Regions from separate parts of the Streptomyces sp. NPDC096132 genome, predicted to be linked through region 1. Evidence: riboswitches for the same ligand, from Rfam matches in the RefSeq annotation. Region 1 holds a riboswitch; each other region holds the start of a gene.
The links. Region 1 has a riboswitch for cyclic di-AMP ahead of ACIRF9_RS14200 (NlpC/P60 family protein). Riboswitches for the same ligand answer to the same signal wherever they lie in the genome.
Positions count from the first base shown of each region.

Region 1 (4,911 bases):
CGGCCACGTCATCGCCTCCGCCTTGGCGAGCGTCGCGCCCAGCACCGCGAGCCCCTGGGTGGCCACACAGCACAGGAACACGTCCCCGGGCATCCGCCGTCCCCGGTGCCCCGCGAGATGCCGTACGACCTGCCGTGCGACGCCCGTCAGCAGCACCGGCCACAGCACGGCCGACAGGGCCAGCGACGCCCACGCGAGGGACTGCCAGCCGAGCGCCGAGACCCGTGTGCCGAGGACGGTCGTGGCGGCCACGGCGGTCAGTCCGGCCGGCGTGCCCGCCTCCGCGAGCCACCGCTCGCGCTCCCGCACCAGGCGTACGACGAAGTCCGCGCCCAGCGCCACCCAGGCGGCGCCGGCCAGCGCCAGCGCGACGCGGGACAACGTCTCGTATCCCGCCAGGTGCAGTCCGACGGACAGGATGCCGGTCGCCAGAACGGCGGCCCCGGCCGCCGGCGGACGCTGCGCCCACCAGGCGCGAAGGGAGGAGGAGCCGGGCATGGGGCCGATGCTAAGGAGTGCGGAGCGGCTTGCGCGGGGGCACACGCGCGCGTGGCTGCAAAAAACGGCGCACGCGCGCGTAGTCGCACAAAACGCCTCACGCGCGCGTGCCTCGGTCTGGCCGCGGTACGCCTGCCGCTGTGACTGCCTCAGGCCGGGCGAACCACGCTGTGGATGCCCGACTCTCCGTCGTAGTAGATCGACTCCTCGCGGACGTACGCGCCCGGCTTCGGGGCGTGGATCATCATGCCGTTGCCGATGTAGATGCCGACGTGGCTGACGTCGTCGTAGAAGAAGACCAGGTCGCCGGGCTGGGCGTCGGCGAGGGAGGCGGTGGTGCCGGCGTTCACCTGGTCGTAGGTGGTGCGCGGGAGGGTGACGCCCGCGGCCTTCCAGGCGGCCTGGGTGAGGCCGGAGCAGTCGTAGGAGTCGGGGCCGGTGGCGCCCCAGACGTACGGCTTGCCGATCTGCGCGCGGGCGAAGGCGAGCGCCTTCTCGGCCTTGGTGGCGTACGACGAGTCCGTGCCGGACGACGAGGAGCCGGTCGTCTCGGAGGTGTCGGCGCTCTGCTGCTGGGCGGCCGCTTCGGCGGCCTGCTGCTGGGCGAGCTCCGCCGCCTTGCGCGCGGCCTCCTCCTGCTTCCGCTTCTCGATCGCCGCCAGCCGCGCCTTCTCCTGGGCCGTCAGCTGCGACAGCAGCTCGCGCGCGTCGCCGAGCTTCTGCTGGACCGTGGCCTTGGCGGTCTTCAGATCGCTCTGCGTGTCGGTGAGCGCCGAGAGGCTCTCGGTGGCCTCCTGCCGCTTCTTCATCGTCGCCGACTGCTCGGTGAAGTAGTCGTCGACCGCGCCCTTCTGGCGGTCGGTCAGCCGGCTCATCAGCTGCGTCTGGTCGAAGTAGTCCTGCGGGGAGTCGGCCAGCAGGAAGGTCGCCGTGTCGGGGGCGGAGGCGCCGGTGCGGTACTGGGCCGCGGCGAAGGAACCCAGCTCCTCCCGTGCCTCGTTGAGCTTCTGGGTGCGCTGGGCGACGTCGTCGAGGAGCGTGTCGACGCGCTTGCGCTGCTTGGTCGTCTTCTCCTTGGCGGCGTTGTACTTCTCGGTCGCCGACTCCGCCTGGCGGTAGAGGTCGTCGACCTTCTTCTCGACCTCCTCCAGGCTCGGCTTGCCGTCGTCGGCGGGGGCGGCGTTGGCCGACTGGGAGAGCAGGGCCACGGACGTGAGGGCGGCGGTGGCGAGGGCGGGCGTGCGTATGCCTGCCACGCGGGTGCCCGGGAAGCGCGGCTTGCGGTGCTGCGACGCCAAGGGAGGCGACTCCTTCCATCGTCCGCCTACCGGGTTAGCTGTCGGGTTCGGGCGGATGGTTCGGAAGGGCGCCCTACGGCCCTGCCCCACTGGGCGGTCGGGCCGATTCACCCCGGGGAATCGGTGGGTCCCCGGCTCCGGCTGCCGCACAAGGGCGCACCGGACTCGGCGGAGGCCGCGCGGCCCGGCGAGGTTCGCCGGTGGGGATCCGTGGAGGCCTGCCCGGCACGGTAGCCAACTCGTGTGGCCCCTGTGAAGGTTGATGGGCGATATGCCCGATACATTTTCGTTACCTTGAGCAAAGCTCATCCATGGGATCACATGCTGTGATACGGCCGCCTCGGAAGGTGAGGGTGGGCATGTTTCCCGGGACGGCTCCGCGTTGTCAGTGGGGCACCCTAGACTCGGAGAGCGATGAGCAGCCTCTTTGACGACAGCTTCCTGGCGGACCTCCAGGGCCCTCGCGGCCACGACGAGGAGCCCCCGCCGCCGCCCGAGGACGATCACGCTCCGGAGTCGGTTCCGGACGATCTGTTCGGCGGGAAGTTCGACGTGCCCCCGGACCGCGATGCCTACTACCGCGACGGCGCCCCGCGCCCGGCGATCGACGCGGCGGCGCTCCTGGAGGGGCTCAACGACAACCAGCGCGCGGCCGTCGTCCACGCCGGTACCCCCCTGCTCATCGTCGCCGGCGCCGGCTCCGGCAAGACCCGCGTGCTCACCCACCGCATCGCCCACCTCCTCGCCGAGCGGAACGTGCATCCGGGCCAGATCCTCGCGATCACCTTCACCAACAAGGCCGCGGGCGAGATGAAGGAGCGCGTCGAGCAGCTCGTCGGCCCGCGCGCCAACGCGATGTGGGTGATGACCTTCCACAGCGCGTGCGTGCGCATCCTGCGCCGCGAGAGCAAGAAGCTGGGCTTCACGTCCTCCTTCTCGATCTACGACGCCGCCGACTCCAAGCGCCTGATGGCCCTGGTCTGCCGCGACCTGGACCTCGACCCCAAGCGCTTCCCGCCGAAGTCCTTCAGCGCCAAGATCAGCAACCTGAAGAACGAGCTGATCGACGAGGAGGACTTCGCCGCCCAGGCCGCCGACGGCTTCGAGAAGACCCTCGCCCAGGCCTACGCGATGTACCAGTCCCGGCTGCGCGAGGCGAACGCCCTCGACTTCGACGACCTGATCATGACGACGGTCAACCTGCTGCGCGCGTTCCCGGACGTCGCCGAGCACTACCGCCGCCGCTTCCGTCATGTCCTCGTCGACGAGTACCAGGACACCAACCACGCCCAGTACGCCCTGGTCAGGGAGCTGGTCGGCACCTTTGAGCACCCGGTCGACGTACCCCCCAGCGAGTACGACGTGCCGCCCGCCGAGCTGTGCGTCGTGGGTGACGCCGACCAGTCGATCTACGCCTTCCGGGGCGCGACGATCCGCAACATCCTCCAGTTCGAGGAGGACTACCCGGACGCGACGACGATCCTGCTCGAGCAGAACTACCGCTCCACGCAGACGATCCTCTCCGCCGCCAACGCGGTCATCGAGCGCAACGAGTCCCGCCGCCCCAAGAACCTGTGGACCAACGCGGGCGCGGGCGCGCGCATCACCGGCTATGTCGCCGACACCGAGCACGACGAGGCCCAGTTCGTCGCCGACGAGATAGACCGACTGACCGACGCGAGCGACGCGAAGGCCGGTGACGTCGCCGTCTTCTACCGCACCAACGCCCAGTCCCGTGTCTTCGAAGAGGTCTTCATCCGCGTCGGCCTGCCCTACAAGGTCGTCGGCGGCGTCCGCTTCTACGAGCGCAAGGAGGTCCGGGACGTCCTGGCCTACCTGCGGGTCATCGCCAACCCGGAGGACTCCGTCCCGCTGCGCCGCATCCTCAACGTCCCCAAGCGCGGCATCGGCGACCGCGCGGAGGCGATGATCGACGCCCTCTCCCAGCGGGAGAAGATCAGCTTCCCGCAGGCGCTGAAGCGCGTCGACGAGGCGTACGGCATGGCCGCGCGGTCGACGAACGCCGTGAAGCGGTTCAACGCCCTGATGGAGGAGCTCCGTACGATCGTCGAGTCCGGCGCAGGCCCCGCGACCGTCCTGGAGGCCGTGCTGGAACGCACCGGCTACCTCGCCGAGTTGCAGGCCTCCACCGACCCGCAGGACGAGACCCGTATCGAGAACCTCCAGGAACTCGCCGCCGTGGCACTGGAGTTCGAGCAGGAGGCCGGCGAGGGAGAGGGTGCGGCCCCCGTCGGGCTCGCCGCCTTCCTGGAGCGGGTCGCGCTCGTCGCGGACTCCGACCAGATCCCCGACGAGGACGAGGAGGGCTCCGGCGTCATCACCCTGATGACCCTGCACACCGCCAAGGGCCTGGAGTTCCCGGTCGTCTTCCTCACCGGCATGGAGGACGGCGTGTTCCCGCACATGCGCGCCCTCGGCCAGACCAAGGAGCTGGAGGAGGAGCGCCGCCTGGCCTACGTCGGCATCACACGCGCGCGGGAGCGGCTCTACCTCACGCGGTCCGCGATGCGCAGCGCCTGGGGGCAGCCGTCGTACAACCCGCCGTCCCGGTTCCTGGAGGAGATCCCGCCCACGCATGTGGACTGGAAGCGGACGGGGGCGACCGCGCCTGTGTCCTCCGGTCCGGTCTCCGCCGTCGCCGCCTCGCTGTCCTCGTCCCGCTCGCGTTCCTCGGCCGCCGGCGCGTCCGGTTTCGCGACCCGCCGGGGCGCGGCGGAGAAGCCGGTGGTCGCGCTGGCCGTCGGCGACCGCGTCACCCACGACCAGTTCGGGCTCGGCACGGTCGTCGGCGTGAAGGGGACGGGCGCGAACGCGGAGGCGACGATCGACTTCGGGGACGCCAAGCCGAAGCGGCTGCTGCTGCGGTACGCGCCGGTGGAGAAGCTCTGAGACCTCGCGCATGAGCCCCCGCTTCCACAGCGGGGGCTCACGGCAGGGCGGGGTCGGGTTCTACGTCGGGTCGAGCCCGTGGCTGCGCAGCCACGGCAGCGGGTCTATGGCCGAACCGCCGGCCGGCCGGACCTCGAAGTGCAGGTGCGGGCCGGTGGAGTTGCCCGAGTTGCCGGAGTACGCGATCGGATCGCCGGCCTTCACG
Region 1 covers NZ_JBIWGA010000005.1:227,833-232,743, forward strand. Annotated here, with positions in the region: gene ACIRF9_RS14195 (tellurite resistance/C4-dicarboxylate transporter family protein) at 1-498, opposite strand, end outside; gene ACIRF9_RS14200 (NlpC/P60 family protein) at 648-1,796, opposite strand; cyclic di-AMP (ydaO/yuaA leader) riboswitch at 1,804-1,977, opposite strand; gene pcrA (DNA helicase PcrA) at 2,211-4,706, shown strand; gene ACIRF9_RS14210 (M23 family metallopeptidase) at 4,767-4,911, opposite strand, start outside.

Region 2 (4,911 bases), on a different contig from region 1:
GCAACGACTACCTGGGCCTGTCCCGGCACCCGGAGATCACGGAGGGCGCCGCGGCGGCCGCGCGGACCTGGGGCGGCGGCGCGACCGGCTCGCGGCTGGTCACCGGCACCACCGAACTGCACACCGAGCTCGAGCGCGAGCTCGCCGACTTCTGCGGGGTGGAGGCGGCCCTGGTCTTCTCCTCGGGGTACGCCGCCAACCTCGCCGCGGTCACCGCGCTGGCCCCGCACGGCTCCCTGATCGTCTCCGACGCGGGCAACCACGCCTCGCTCATCGACGGCTGCCGGCTGGCCCGGGGCACCACCCAGGTCGTCGCGCACGCCGACCTGGACGCCGTGCGCAAGGCCCTCGGCACGCACGACGGCCCGGCCGTGGCGGTCTCCGACACGGTCTTCTCGGTCGACGGCGACGCCGCCCCGCTGGCCGGACTCGCGGCCGCCTGCCGGGAGCACGGCGCCGGGCTCGTGGTGGACGACGCCCATGGGCTGGGTGTGCTCGGCGACGGCGGGCGCGGTGCCCCGTACGCGGCGGGTCTCGCGGGCGCCGAGGACGTCGTCGTCACGGTGACGCTGTCGAAGTCGCTCGGCAGCCAGGGCGGGGCCGTGCTGGGTCCCGCGCGCGTGATCGACCATCTGGTCAACGCGGCCCGGACGTTCATCTTCGACACCGGACTGGCCCCGGCGGCGGCGGGCGCGGCACTGGCCGCGCTGAGGCTGCTGCGCAGGGAGCCGCAGCGGGCGGCGCGCGCGCGTGCGGTGGCGGCCGAGCTGCACTCCCGGCTGACGGCCGAGGGCCTGGAAGCGGTACGTCCGGACGCCGCGGTCGTCTCCGTGCGTGCGCCGTCCCCGGAGGGGGCCGTGCGATGGGCGGCGGACTGCCGGTCGGCAGGGCTGGCCGTGGGCTGCTTCCGTCCTCCCTCCGTGCCCGACGGCATCTCGCGCCTCAGGCTGACCGCCCGCGCGGACCTCTCCGGGGCCGAGCTGGAACGCGCTGTACGGGTGATCGGGGAGACACGACCATGAGTCGGCGTGACACGGCCGTGGGTCGCCCCTGATGGCGGATGACGGTGATCAGGCGACGGTGTTCGACGCCGTGGTCAGCGGAACGCGGCCGTGAATCCCGACCAGCTCTCGGGGGAGAAGAGCAGGGCGGGCCCGGACGGGTCCTTGGAGTCGCGTACGGCGAGCAGCCCGGCCCAGGGCCCGGAGGCCGGCCGGGCCGTTTCCACGCAGTTGTTCGCTCCCGTGCTGTAGCTGCTGCGCAGCCACCGCACCTCCGGGAGAGCGTGGGGATCGGTGCTGCGGGGTACGTTCCGAGGCAGTGCAGACATGGTGCCTCCCTACGCGCCGTCAGCTATCGCGGCGATGTATTCCAGTGTTTCCTCGGGCGAAAGGGCATGGGCCCGAAGGGCGTTGAAGGCCTCGGTGTAGGCCTCGAGGTCTTCTTTCCGTTCGAGATAGAGGCTACTCGTCAAGTGGTCGAGAACAACCACGTCCAGATCGGAACCGCTCGAAAATGAGAAGATAACGAAAGGGCCGGTCACTCCGATATGGGCGCCGGCCGCGAACGGCAGGACCTGCAAGCGCACTTGGGGCAGCCGGGCCGCCTCCGTCAGCCGAAGAAGCTGACGGGCCATGACCTCGGGGCCGCCCACCTCCCGCCGCAGCACCGCCTCGTCCAGCACCGCGCTCAGCCGCAGCGGCGGCTGCCTGCGCAGGACGTCCTGGCGGGCGATCCGCACCTCCACCAGCGTGTCCAGCTGGTCCTCGTCCGCGCCCTCCACCGCCGCCCGGGTCACGGCGCGCGCGTACTCGGGCGTCTGCAGCAGTCCCGGGACCACGGTCGTCTCCAGCGTGCGCATCGCTCCGGCCTGCGACTCCAGGCTGATGAAGTCCCGGTAGGCGGCCGGCAGGACCCCGCGGTAGGCGTGCCACCAGTGGTCCCGGCCGCCGCTCTCCTCCGAGCCGGCCAACGCCAGCATCAGCTCCCGCAGTTGCGGGTCGGTCACCCCGTAGGCGTCGAGAAGTAACCGTACATCGGCCGGTTTCGTACCACTGGTGCCGGTCTCGATGCGGCTCACCTTGGACTGGTGCCAGCCGACGAGCCGGGCCGCCTCACCGCTGGTGAGCCCCGCCCGGGCGCGCAGACTGCGCAGTTCGGCGCCCAGCTTCCGGCGGCGCACCGCGGGACCGTGCTGCATGGGCTCCTCCTTACTCCTCGGGGGCCGTCCAAAAACGCTCTGCCGTGGCAGAGTTCACCGCATTGGGCGACAGATATATGCATATCTTGGTGGATCGCCACCCGTGACCGGCGCGGTAATGGCAGTCTGGCGAAGAAGCACCAGTCCGGGACCGTACTCGAACCATCCGCAGCGTGTCGGACTCCGGTCCCGTGGGAAAGGGACGAGGTCGCCATGGCAGACCATCTGGAAGCATCCGTCACTCTGCCGAGCGATCCCGCCTCGGTCTCCACGGCCCGCGGCTTCGTGGCCGGCACCCTCGTCGAATGGGGTCTGCCGGCGGACAGCGAGGCGGCCGACACCATCCGGCTGATCGTTTCCGAACTCGCCACCAACGCCGTACAGCACACCTTCGGGCAGTCACCCACCTTCACGGTGTCCCTGGTCCTCGACCGTGACGAACGCCTGCTGATCGGCGTCACCGACAGCCACCCGCGCTTCCCCAAACGACTGCCGGCCGCCGTCCAGCAGGACAACGGCCGAGGCCTGGTGATCATTCGCTGGCTGACCGCCGAGTACGGCGGCAAGCTCAGAGTCCGCCCCACGCGCGAGGGCGGCAAGACGGTCACGGTCGAGCTGCCGTGGACCGTCCCGGCGGAGCCGGTGGCCGGGGCCCTGACCACCCCACCGGCGGGAGAGCTCCCGGGCCGGTGACGACGCGTCAGGGACGCCGTCACCGCCCGGGAGGACAACGGGGGTCAGCGGACCCGGCCGTACCAGACGCTCTTGGTCCAGATCTTCTGCAGCTTCACCACGTCACCGGTCTTCGGCGAGTGCCAGATCTTGCCCTTACCCGCGTAGATCCCGACGTGGTACACGTACGACCCCGAGTGGAAGAACACGAGGTCGCCGGCCTTGCGGTTGGAGGCCGAGATGTGGCGGGTCTTGTTGTACTGCTGCGCCGCCGTACGCGGCAGGGTCTTGCCCGCCTTCTTGTACGAGTACAGCGTGAGACCCGAGCAGTCGAACCTCTTCGGTCCGGTGGCCCCGTACTTGTACGGGGAGCCCTTCTTGGAGGCCGCGACCTGAAGTGCCTTCGTCGCCGGGGTGGCGGCCGCCGCGTCGGAGGCGACCCCGGGGATCACGATCGAGCCGCCCACGGCGGCGATGGCGAAGGCCGAGGCCGTACCGGCCCGGGCCATGAGCGACGGGACACGATTGAGCGCAGTCATGCGCAACCCTTCGTCAACCGCCTGTGAAGGATGACCTGTCGGATTCGGGCTGACAAAGGTGCCCGGCCGCTCGCGCGGCTTCACCCCAAGGGCTGCTCGACCCGGTCATGGCGTGACCGTTCCGGCGACCCGTCGTGCTTGGGTCCTCCACTCCTGCCGATGCACTTCTGTCGACCGGTCAATCCGGGCAGCGGCAGGACTCGGCGTCCGCCCGGACCGCCCCGCCGCTTGTGGCGGGGACTTGTCGTCAGACACGGATCTTGACTCACCGTTGACCAAAAATCCCAACGCAACCGGGGATTTGTGGGGTTACTCACCACTCACCCGTTCGGGTGGACACCCTGATGGGCGATCAGGAGTCAAGGGTGCCAAAGACCCCCCGACCTGCGCCGCTACCCCTTGAGCCGCCCCGGGAAACGGCGCCTTCGGCACAATGCGCGCGCTCGCAAAAGGAGCCGCCGCTCCGCCGAACGGGGGTAACCCGTCTGGTGCGTTTCAACTCCGGCCCGGACGTCGCGTTCGTGACGCGGGCGCTCAGGGCCGGACGACCGTGGGTCAACTGTCGGAGAGCGGAGGCACCGTGACGCGCGCCGTACGGCGCTCCCCGTCCAGCACGCGCAGCGCCCGCGCGAGGGTCGGCGCGTGCAGCTCGCTCTCGCCCCGCTGGTGCATCAGCGTCAGCGCGTCGCGCAGCTCCGCCGCCCTCGCCACCAGCGCCTGGGCGGCCCTCAGCCCGCGGTACGTGTCCCCGTGATGCGCGGGGTTGATCCGCCCGAGCAGGTCCACCACGTCCAGATAACGGTCGATCAGCTCGGCCTCGGCGCGGGTGAGCGCGGGCAGCGGCGGCAGCTCGGGAGGCAGCATCGGCGGCTCACCGCCCACCGCGTCCGCCGGACAGGTCCCGGCGGCTGGGGACGACCCCGTCGATCAGGCCGTACTCCACGGCCCCGGGCGCCGTCAGGATCAGGTCGCGCTCGATGTCCGCGGTCACCTGTCCGGGGCTGCGGCCGGTGTGCCGTACGAGCATCTCCTCCAGCAGGTCCCGGGTGCGGGCCAGCTCATCGGCCTGGATGGCCAGGTCGCTGGCCTGCCCCTCGACCGGTTCGGGCAGCGCCGGCTGCTGGATCACCATCCGGGCGCCCGGCAGCGCGAACCGCTTGCCGGGGGCGCCCGCCGCCAGCAGCACCGCCGCGGACGAGCCGGCCTGGCCCAGGCAGGTCGTCTCCACGTCACAGGTGACGTACCGGATCGTGTCGTAGAGCGCGGTCATCGCGCTGAACGAGCCGCCGGGAGAGTTGATGTAGAGCGCGATGTCCCGGTCCGGGTCCTTGTGCTCCAGGTACATGAGCTGGGCCATCACGTCGTTGGCCGAGGTGTCGTCGATCGGCGTGCCCAGGAAGACGATCCGTTCCTCCAGGAGCTTCGAGTACGGATCCATCGTCCGCGTCCCGAAGCTCGTGCGCTCGGTGAACTCGGGCAGGACATAACGGGCGGACGGCC
Region 2 covers NZ_JBIWGA010000021.1:14,192-19,102, reverse strand. Annotated here, with positions in the region: gene ACIRF9_RS37430 (8-amino-7-oxononanoate synthase) at 1-1,022, shown strand, start outside; gene ACIRF9_RS37425 (DUF397 domain-containing protein) at 1,097-1,330, opposite strand; gene ACIRF9_RS37420 (helix-turn-helix domain-containing protein) at 1,340-2,200, opposite strand; gene ACIRF9_RS37415 (ATP-binding protein) at 2,414-2,893, shown strand; gene ACIRF9_RS37410 (C40 family peptidase) at 2,938-3,411, opposite strand; cyclic di-AMP (ydaO/yuaA leader) riboswitch at 3,415-3,617, opposite strand; gene ACIRF9_RS37405 (hypothetical protein) at 3,967-4,275, opposite strand; gene ACIRF9_RS37400 (ATP-dependent Clp protease proteolytic subunit) at 4,283-4,911, opposite strand, start outside.
Region 2: linked by a shared signal. The riboswitch ahead of ACIRF9_RS37410 (C40 family peptidase) and the one ahead of ACIRF9_RS14200 (NlpC/P60 family protein) in region 1 are both predicted to bind cyclic di-AMP.

Region 3 (4,911 bases), on a different contig from region 1:
GGCCAGGACGGTCGCCGACCGCAGCCCGAAGTGGGCGGCGATCGGCTCGCCGCCGGCGTAGAGGACGGACAGTGTGCCGGAGCACTCCGGCGCGCGCGTCTCGTGCAGCGTGTGCACGAGACGGGTGATCCAGTCCTGCGCGAACCGGTCCCGGCGCCCGGTCCTGCGGTACTGCGCCGACTTCCACGCCATGAGGGTGCGCAGCGCGGCCGGGTCGCGTTCGTCGAACACGAACCGCAGCTCGCCGACCTGGCGGCCGAGCCTGCGCTCCTTGGCGAGGGTCGTCTTCAGGAACTTCGGCGACTGGGCCCGCAGGACGGACTCGTACGTCTCGTAGCCCTTCTCCACGTCGATGACGTAGGAGGTGTACTCCGCGGCCGCGTGCGGCACGAACAGCCCCTGTTCCGCCTCGAGGTTGTCGAAGGCGAAGCTGGACAGGGAAGAACCCCGCATCAGTTCGTCGACGTTCAGCCCGAGGCCCGGCGCCAGTACGGCGCCCTGCGCGTCCGAGACGCCGTACGCGAGGGCCTGGCCCTGGCCGAGCCCGCCGCGCTCATGGGGCAGGAAGCCGACCGGCTCGCGCCCCTCGTACACCACCGCCACACGCGCGCGTGACCGCACGCGGCCCACGGCGTCGGTGAACTCCGGTTCCATGAAGGGGTTGCGCGGCGCGGTCGACATGGCGCGCAGCGCGCGCCACCGCTCCCGTTCCCCCTCGCCGAGATCCTCCGGCCTCAGCACACGGATACGCCCACTGCTCAACCTGACCCCCCGATCAAGTCCCCCCTGGACACATGGACGGTACCGCTCCAGACCGGGCGCACGGTAGGTAGCGAAGCATGTTGTTGCCAACCGGTACAGAGGCCTTTAACCGGTCGCTACCCGGCGATGCGGTGGAAAGCCATTTCTCGCCACTCTCGCCATTTCTCGCCCGGCCGATCCCCTCCATCCCGGGCATCAACAGCGATCGGTCAACAAAAGAAGGGGAGTTGACACAAGAGGGCCGGACTCCGTCCTGGTCCGGTTCAGGTCGAGTCCGGCGGGTGCGGGATCCGTATTCTCTGATCATGGCCGCACCCATCGCATACGCCGAGCGCACCGCGTACTCCCTCATCGCCACCGACCTGGACGGAACGCTGCTGCGCGGCGACGACACGTTCTCCGACCGGTCGCTCGACGCGCTCGCGCGGGTGGCGGCCGCCGGGGCGCGCCACCTGGTGGTGACCGGCCGCCCCGCGCCCCGCGTACGCCCGTTGCTCGACCGCCTGCACAGCAGGGGGCTCGCGGTGTGCGGACAGGGCGCGCAGTTGTACGACGCCGGCGCGAACCGTCTGCTGTGGTCGGTCACCCTGGACCGGGAACTCGCGGAGACCGCGCTGGGCAAGATCGAGGCCGAGGTCGGGCAGGTGTACGCGGCCGTCGACCAGGACGGCGTCGACGGGCTGACGCTGATCGAGCCGGGCTACCGGATGCCGCACCCGACCCTGCCCGCCCTGCGCGTGGAGCGGCGCGACGACCTGTGGTGCGAGCCGATCAGCAAGGTGCTGCTGCGCCATCCCAGCCTGTCCGACGACGAACTGGCGGCGACGGCCCGTTCGGTGGTCGGCTCGCTCGCCACCGTCACCATGTCGGGGCCGGGCACGGTGGAGCTGCAGCCGTGCGGGATCACCAAGGCGACGGGGCTGGCCCTGGCCGCCGAGCATCTGGGCCTGCGGCCCGAGGACACCCTGGCCTTCGGGGACATGCCCAACGACATCCCGATGTTCGACTGGGCCGGCCGCGGTGTCGCGATGGCCAATGCCCACCCGGAGCTGAAGGCGGTGGCCGACGAGGTGACGACGCCGAACGAGGACGACGGCGTGGCCGTCGTCCTCGAACGTCTCTATCCGTAGCGGCTCGGCTCAGTACGCGCCGAACACGTTATCCGTAGCGGCTCGGCTCAGTACGCGCCGAACACGTTGTCGATCGAGCCGTAGCGCGCGGCCGCGTAGTTGCAGGCGGCGGTGATGTTCGCGACCGGCTCGTAGGGGTCCCACGACGTGCCGGACACGTGGTACGCGTTGAAGGTCGGGTCGATCACCTGCAGCAGGCCCTTGGACGGGGTGCCGGCGGCCGCGTTGGAGTCCCAGAGGTTGACGGCGGACGGGTTGCCCGAGGACTCCCGCATCACGTTGCGGTAGATGCCGTTGTAGGTGCCCGGGATCCCGTGCTGCGCCATGACCTGGAGCGACGCGCGGATCCAGCCGTCGAGGTTGTTGGCGTAGCCGAGGCTGGTGGCGGTGGTCACGGTCGGGGTGGCCGCGGAGGCGGCGGTCGCGCCGAAGAGCGGGAGGGCGAGCACGGTGACGCCGGTGGCGGCGACGGCGAGCGTGCGGGCGAGGCGGCGGGAGCGGCGGGGCTGAGCGGGCATGGCGAAGTTCCTCTCCGTCGCCTGCGAGGTGAGCTGTCGGGTTCGGGCGGGAGCTGCCCGGCCGTGTCCTCGCGGACACGACTTCACCCCGAGCCGTCCCGTTGTGTCCGGTACATGTCCAGAGACATGGCCGGGCGCATCGGGTGCGGCGACTTACCTGGTTCCCCCGCTCCTGCCGTGGTCTTCTCGGTGGGTGTCCGGGCGGTGGCAGGATTCGGCGTCCGCCCGACAGGCCGGGAACGTATGCGAGAGCACATGTCCGGAACAAGTGGCGGATTCACAGTTCACCCCTATTGACCTTGATCTGTGCTCTATGAGGTGCTTGATCCTTTGTTGCTGCAAAGTGTCAACTCGCTTGAGCGGCACGAGGTGTCGGGGCGCCGCGAAGGGGAACCGGAAGGGGGGCGGTTGGGCCGGGCGAGTGAGCCAACTCACCAGCGATCACAAGAGGGGTGAATCGGGCAATAAACCCAGATGGCGGCTTAAGGGGTGCCCCTTCTCATAGGGCCTGTCCGGGCTGTCACCGTGGGGGCTCGCGGTGATCGAAACATGACCGGATACGCTGACTTGAGTGAGCGCAGAGACCTATCGACAAACCGCGTAGTCGCTTGTAGACACCAGCAGACAGGAGACCCCTCGTGACCGTCGTCGAGCCGTTTGGGCTGAACGTGCGGGACCAGGCTCTCGAAGCCGATGTCCAGGCCGGACTGGCGGCTGTCGAGGAAGGCTTGCTCGAGGCCACCAAGAGTGAGGTGCCGTTCATCACCGAGGCGGCCCAGCACCTGCTGCGGGCCGGCGGGAAGCGGTTCCGGCCGCTGCTCGTGATGCTCGCGGCGCGGTTCGGTGACCCGTACGCGCCGGGGATCGTCCCCTCGGCCGTCGTGGTCGAGCTCACCCATCTGGCCACTCTGTACCACGACGACGTGATGGACGAGGCCGCGGTGCGGCGCGGGGTGCCCAGCGCGAACGCCCACTGGGGCAACTCGCTCGCCGTCCTCACCGGCGACTTCCTCTTCGCGCGCGCCTCGCACATCCTGGCCGACCTCGGCCCCGAGGCGGTGCGGGTGCAGGCGGAGGCGTTCGAGCGGCTGGTCACCGGCCAGATCCTGGAGACGGCGGGCCCGGTCGACGGCCGTGACCCGGTCGACCACTACCTCGACGTGCTCGGCGGCAAGACCGGCTCCCTCGTGGCGGTGTCCTGCCGCTTCGGCGCGATGATGTCGGGCGCCGACGAGACGGTGGTGGACGTACTGACCCAGTACGGGGAGCGGCTCGGCGTCGCCTTCCAGCTCGCCGACGACGTCCTCGACATCGCCTCCGACTCCCACGAGTCGGGCAAGACACCGGGCACGGACCTGCGCGAGGGCGTCCCCACCCTTCCGGTGCTGCGGCTGCGCGAGCGCGCGGCCCAGCAGAAGCTGCCCGAGGACATCGCGCTGTGCGAGCTCCTCGACTCCGACCTGAGCGACGACGCCAAGCTCGCCGAGGCGGTCGCGGCCCTGCGCGCCCACCCGGCGCTGGAGCAGGCCCGCCGCGACACGGTGCGCTACGCCGAGGAGGCACGGGCCGCGCTGGCACCGCTCACGGAGTGCGACGCGAAGGTGGCCCTCATGGGACTCTGCGACGCGGTGGTCCACCGAGCCGGCTGACCCGCCGACGCCGACCTCACCCCCGCTCCCGCGGTCGCCGGCCACGCTCGGGGCGGCGACCCCTACGGGTCGGGGGACCCCGTCGTCCTCCGTGTCATACCGCAGGTGTACGCGGAGTTGAGTCCATGGGTTGACGCTTCCTCATGGGGCATTTGGTCAGATGGGAATCACGGAAAACACCACTCCTCACCGATTCGGGTGAGAATGGCGGCACGGGGTGGGGACGTTCAACGTGAGATGACCAGCCGCCGCCGACGACGGAGGTAAGGCACACATGGCACCGAACGCATCCGACGACAGCATGACCGCCGAGGAGACGGACGACCTGCGCGTCGGGCGGCGCAAGGCCGTGCGGTACGTCGTCCCGGTGACCGTGATCGGCGTCGCCGCGGCGACGATCGGCCTGGTCCCGGCGCTCGCCGACTCCGGCGACCCGGACCTGCCGAAGATCACCGCCCAGCAGCTCCTCGACAAGATCGCCGCTTCGGACGTGCAGCAGCTGTCCGGCACCGTGAAGATCAGCACCGACCTGGGCCTGCCCGACCTCGGCGGGCTGGAGAGCGGACTGCTCTCCGGGGCCGCGGGCAACGGCGGTGACGGATCGTCCGCCGACCCCTCGGCCAAGCTCACCGAACTCGCCTCCGGCACCCACACCCTGCGCGTCGCCGCCGACGGCCCCGACCGGCAGAAGCTCTCCCTGCTGGAGAACGCCGCCGAGTACAGCCTCATCCACAACGGCAAGGACGTCTGGGGCTACGACAGCGCCTCCAACGAGGTCTACCACTCCACCACCGACGAGAGCGCGAAGGACGGGGCTCGGACCCCCGTACCGGCCACGCCCAAGGACCTCAC
Region 3 covers NZ_JBIWGA010000030.1:10,482-15,392, reverse strand. Annotated here, with positions in the region: gene ACIRF9_RS43430 (GNAT family N-acetyltransferase) at 1-741, opposite strand, end outside; gene ACIRF9_RS43425 (HAD family hydrolase) at 1,068-1,892, shown strand; gene ACIRF9_RS43420 (transglycosylase SLT domain-containing protein) at 1,940-2,410, opposite strand; cyclic di-AMP (ydaO/yuaA leader) riboswitch at 2,414-2,640, opposite strand; gene ACIRF9_RS43415 (polyprenyl synthetase family protein) at 3,049-4,059, shown strand; gene ACIRF9_RS43410 (outer membrane lipoprotein carrier protein LolA) at 4,334-4,911, shown strand, end outside.
Region 3: linked by a shared signal. The riboswitch ahead of ACIRF9_RS43420 (transglycosylase SLT domain-containing protein) and the one ahead of ACIRF9_RS14200 (NlpC/P60 family protein) in region 1 are both predicted to bind cyclic di-AMP.

Region 4 (4,911 bases), on a different contig from region 1:
CCGACGAGCTGGACCTTGTCGCCCAGACGGTCGGTGATGACCTTCCAGCCGGCCCAGTCGTCCTCGAACAGCGGATCCTCGATGGAGACGAGCGGGTAGGCCGCGACGAGCTCCTCGTAGTACTCCGTCATCTCGGCGGCGGAGCGGTCCTTGCCCTCGAAGAGGTACTTGCCGTCCTTGTAGAACTCGGAGGCGGCGACGTCGAGGGCGAGGGCGATCTGCTCGCCGGGGATGTAACCGGCTTCCTTGATGGCCTCGAGGATGAGGTCGAGGGCCTCGCGGTTGGAGCCGAGGTTCGGGGCGAAGCCGCCCTCGTCGCCGAGGCCGGTGGACAGGCCCTTGGACTTCAGGACCTTCTTGAGGGTGTGGTAGACCTCGGTGCCCCAGCGCAGGGCCTCGGAGAAGGACTCCGCGCCGATCGGCGCGATCATGAACTCCTGGATGTCCACGTTGGAGTCGGCGTGCGAGCCGCCGTTCAGGATGTTCATCATCGGCACCGGCAGCAGGTGCGCGTTGGGGCCGCCCAGGTAGCGGAAGAGCGGGAGGTCGCTGGCCTCGGAGGCGGCGTGGGCGACGGCGAGCGAGACGCCGAGGATGGCGTTGGCGCCGAGGGAGCCCTTGTTGTCGGTGGCGTCCAGGTCGAACATGGCCTGGTCGATCAGACGCTGCTCGGTGGCGTCGTAGCCGACCAGCTCCGGGCCGATCTGCTCGATGACGGCGAGGACGGCCTTCTCGACACCCTTGCCCTGGTAGCGGTTGGGGTCACCGTCGCGGAGCTCGATGGCCTCGAAGGCGCCGGTGGAAGCGCCGGACGGGACGGCGGCACGACCCGTGCTGCCGTCGTCGAGGCCGACCTCGACCTCGACCGTGGGGTTGCCTCGGGAGTCCAGGATTTCCCGGGCTACGACGACGTCGATGGACGGCACGAGCATCTCCTTCTTGGGATGTGACGCTGGTTGTGCGGGGCCGCGTGGGCCTTGCGACTAGAGCCTAACCGCCTTCGGGGCGTCGGCAGCCGACCGACCGCCCCGTGGACAAACTGACCGTACACATTGTTCCCCATCGGAACAAAGGGCGGGTGGCGCGGAGGCGAACACACGGGCAAAGAAAAACCCCGCCCCGGTGCGTACGGGGGAACACGCACCGGAGCGGGGAGCCCGTGGGGACGGGGGGTGACCCTCACGAGGCCTTCAGTGTGCGGGGCCACCTTGTGAGCGGCCTGTGGCCCCGCTGGGAAGCAGGTGTCACTTCAGGTGCAGCTGCTGACCCGGGTAGATGAGGTCGGCGTCCTCGACGATGTCCTTGTTCAGCTGGAACAGCTTCTGCCAGCCGCCCTTGACCTTGTGCTTCTCGGCGATGGAGCTGAGGGTGTCGCCCTTGACGACCTTGTACTCGCCGTCGCCCTTCTTCACCTTCTTGCCGGTCGGGGTGGTGACCGTCTTGGAGGCGGCGGGGCGCTCGGCGGAGCGGGAGGCGCTCTGCTGCTCGGTCGAACGCGTGGTGGTGTCCGAGGAGCCGGCGCTGCTCGACGAGGAGGAGTCGGCGGAGCTGGAGGAGCCGCCACCGGCGTACGGGGTGCTGGACAGACCCGTGCCGCAGACCGGCCAGGCGCCCTTGCCCTGACCCGCGAGGACCTTCTCGGCGACGGTGATCTGCTGTTCCTTGCCGGCGAGGTCGGCGCGCGCGGCGTAGGCGGTGCCGCCGTAGGCGGCCCAGGTGGAGGCCGAGAACTGCAGGCCGCCGTAGTAGCCGTTGCCGGTGTTGATGGACCAGTTGCCGCCGGACTCGCACTGGGCGACCGCGTCCCACTCGGAGGCGGTGGCGGCGGAGGCGTTGCCGGCCGCCATCAGCGGGGCGGCGATGGCGACACCGGTGACGCCGGCGAGCGCGGCGACGCGGGTGGCCTTGTTCGGACGACGGTGCTTGCCCTTGCCGGAAAACAGCATGGATCGATCCCCTCACCGACGCCTGCGAGGTGAGCTGTCGGGTTCGGGCCGGTTGAGTTGCCCGGCCGCGCACCTCATGGTGCGCGGCTTCACCCCGAGCCGGTTCCGGCGGTCAACCGCCGGGCCCGGCACTTACCTTGGGTCCCCCGCTCCTGCCTACGGCGCTTGACGCGACGACTGTTCCCGGGCTGCCACTGGCAGGATTCGGCGTTACGGCAGCCGGGGCTCGGGTTGCCGAGCGGTCATGACCGTAGACACGCGATCCGGGGAATTTCAAAGACGATCACGACTTCTGAGACTCATCCCACACTTTCACCAAACCGGACATTCGGCGCGAAGCGGGACGTGAACTCCCGGTGTTTTTCTGGGTGTTCCGCCCCTATTCGACGCCGGTGTCCAGGGTCTGACCGGGGGTGATGTCGCTCGGGTCGGCGCCGATGACGTCCTTGTTCTCGGCGTAGAGCGCACGCCATCCGCCGTCGAGGTCAAGGGAGTCGGCGATGGAGGCGAGGGTGTCACCCTCCTGGACCGTGTAGACGCTCGCCGCGTGCCGGCCGGAGGAGGCGGTGGAGGTGTTGTCCGCCACGGTCTCGTCGGCGGTGGCGCCACGATGGCGGCCGGAGCCGAGGGAGCCGGTGTCCACGAGGCTCCAAGAACCCTCCGCCTGGGCCGGATTGTCCGAGTCGTCCACTTCCGGGATGGCCGTGGGCGAACTGTCGGCACCCTCCGCGTCATCGGAGGCTTCATCCGAAGTGCCCGACTTGTCGGAGTCGTTCGCCTCCGGGGACGAAGAGGACGAAGGGGACTCAGAGGCCGAACCGGACGAATCGCCGGAGGAATCGGCCGAGTCTTCGTCGGAGTTGCCGGAGCCGCCTGAGTCGCCGGACTTTCCGGAGTCGGACGACGAACCCTTGGACAGGTCGGACAATCCGGAGGATGCGGACGAGTCGGACTCTTCGTCCCCCACCCCGGTGTCCACGCTCAACGCACCGTTCTCCTTGGTGAGCCCGGACGTCAGCCCGCAGGTGCCCCAGGCGCCGACGCCCTCGGCCGCGAGGACCTTCTGCGCCACGGCTATCTGCTGGTTGCGGCTGGCCAGGTCGGGGCCGGCGGCGTAGTCGAGTCCGTCGTAGGTCTCCCAGTCCTCCTGGGTGAGGCTCAGACCGCCGTACTCGCCGTTGCCCTCGTCGGCGCTCCAGGAACCGCCGGTCTCGCACTGCGCCACCTTGTCCCACACCGTGCCGTCGGCGGCGCTCGCGCCGCTTGCGGCGAACAGCGGGAGGGCGATGGCGGAGCCGGTCACTCCGGCCGCGACGAGGAGGGCCGGAGCCTGACGGGGGCGACGGTGACGACCGTTCCCGGTGAGCATGCGGGGGCCTTTCTCTGGACAGCAGTGACCGGCGCGGCGTGCGATGCGAGCGCACACGCGTTCGCCGCGCTGACGAGTGAACGTATCGGCAGACGATCACTTGTCACAAGTTAATGCCGCGCAGATCACGTGAAGATCACAGAGTTGAGGGTCGGTCACCTTTGGTCGACCGCGGTGTTATCCCTGGCGACCTCAAGGGGCGGGACGTCCCAGAGACAGCCGGTGCGCAACCGGTGGAGGATCCCGTTCAGTTGCGTGCGAACGTCCACGGCACCGCGCGCGAACTGGCGACGTCGGAAATACGCTGTCATCAGCTCTTCCACGACAGGCCACACCGATTCAAGCACGTCAGCAGGAACCAACGTCCCCGTCAGTGCGTGCCATTCGGTCACCTTGCACTTGACCCCGGATCGCTTACGCGCCTCTCCGAGCGGCTTCACCGTGATGCCCAGCAGATCGATCACTTCCCTCATGTCGGAGAGAGCCACGTCCTGTAGCTCCTCCCCAGCGACCCGCGTGAGATCTGAGAACTTCTTCGCATCCAACTCCGCCTTCTCCTGTTCCGCGAGCACCTCCCTCGCTGTGGCGAGGAGCCCCCGTGCGCTGCGTACGTCCTCTGCGAGTTTCTGCACAGCCGCGTCCTTCACCACCTGGCCGACTACGGGGATGTGGGCGAGGTCGGCCACCGCCCGCGTCATGACCTCGGTCCACACCGCCGCCTCGACGTCATCGGCAGTCAGGTAGGGGTCGGAACAGGACGCTCGACGATCGCCCCGGACACCCCTTCGTCCCGGAAAATCAGCTCAGGACACAGGGCCCACCCTGGTCGGTTACTGATGTAGGCACGGCCTGCACTCTCCTGGACACCGAGCCCATAGCCCCGCGTCTGCTCCCGCGTCGAGACCCGCAGCATCAACGCTGCACGAACGACACGCGTCGGCTCTGACTCACGGTGGGCAACAGGCATGGGCACAGCTGTAGCGTTGAACACCTCGGCCCCTTCACGGCTGGCAAGGCCCCGGAGCTCTGACCAGCTCTGGGGCCCCTGGCGTTTCTCGGAATCCAGGGCTCTTCCAAGCACAGCGTCGGAAAACGCATGAAAGTCATGCCATCCGGCTATATGCCGATACATCAGCCTCAGTCATGGTCTCAGTGGCTGCGCAGACCCGGACCGGTTCTGGATACGGTCATCTTGTGAACGTCCCGAACGCCGCCCCCGAACTCTTCACATGGGAGTTCGCCGCCGACCCTTACCCGGCCTACGCCTGGCTGCGTGAGCACTCCCCCGTCCATTGGACAAAGCTTCCCAGTGGGGTCGAAGCATGGCTGGTGACCACCTACGCGGATGCACGTCAGGCTCTCGCGGACGGGCGACTCTCAAAGAACCCCGATCACCACGCCGAAGACGCACAAGGCAGGAGCAGGACCGGCATCCCTGGTGAGCGCAGCGCCAATCTCATGACGCATCTGCTCAACATCGACCCACCGGACCACACCCGGCTGCGCCGCCTCGTCTCCAAGGCATTCACGCCACGCCGTGTGGCGGAGTTCGCACCCCGCGTGCAGGAGCTGACGAACGACCTCATCGACCGGTTC
Region 4 covers NZ_JBIWGA010000015.1:45,634-50,544, forward strand. Annotated here, with positions in the region: gene eno (phosphopyruvate hydratase) at 1-932, opposite strand, end outside; gene ACIRF9_RS31460 (transglycosylase family protein) at 1,245-1,946, opposite strand; cyclic di-AMP (ydaO/yuaA leader) riboswitch at 1,951-2,120, opposite strand; gene ACIRF9_RS31465 (transglycosylase family protein) at 2,326-3,315, opposite strand; gene ACIRF9_RS31470 (transposase) at 3,471-4,001, opposite strand; gene ACIRF9_RS31475 (cytochrome P450) at 4,459-4,911, shown strand, end outside.
Region 4: linked by a shared signal. The riboswitch ahead of ACIRF9_RS31460 (transglycosylase family protein) and the one ahead of ACIRF9_RS14200 (NlpC/P60 family protein) in region 1 are both predicted to bind cyclic di-AMP.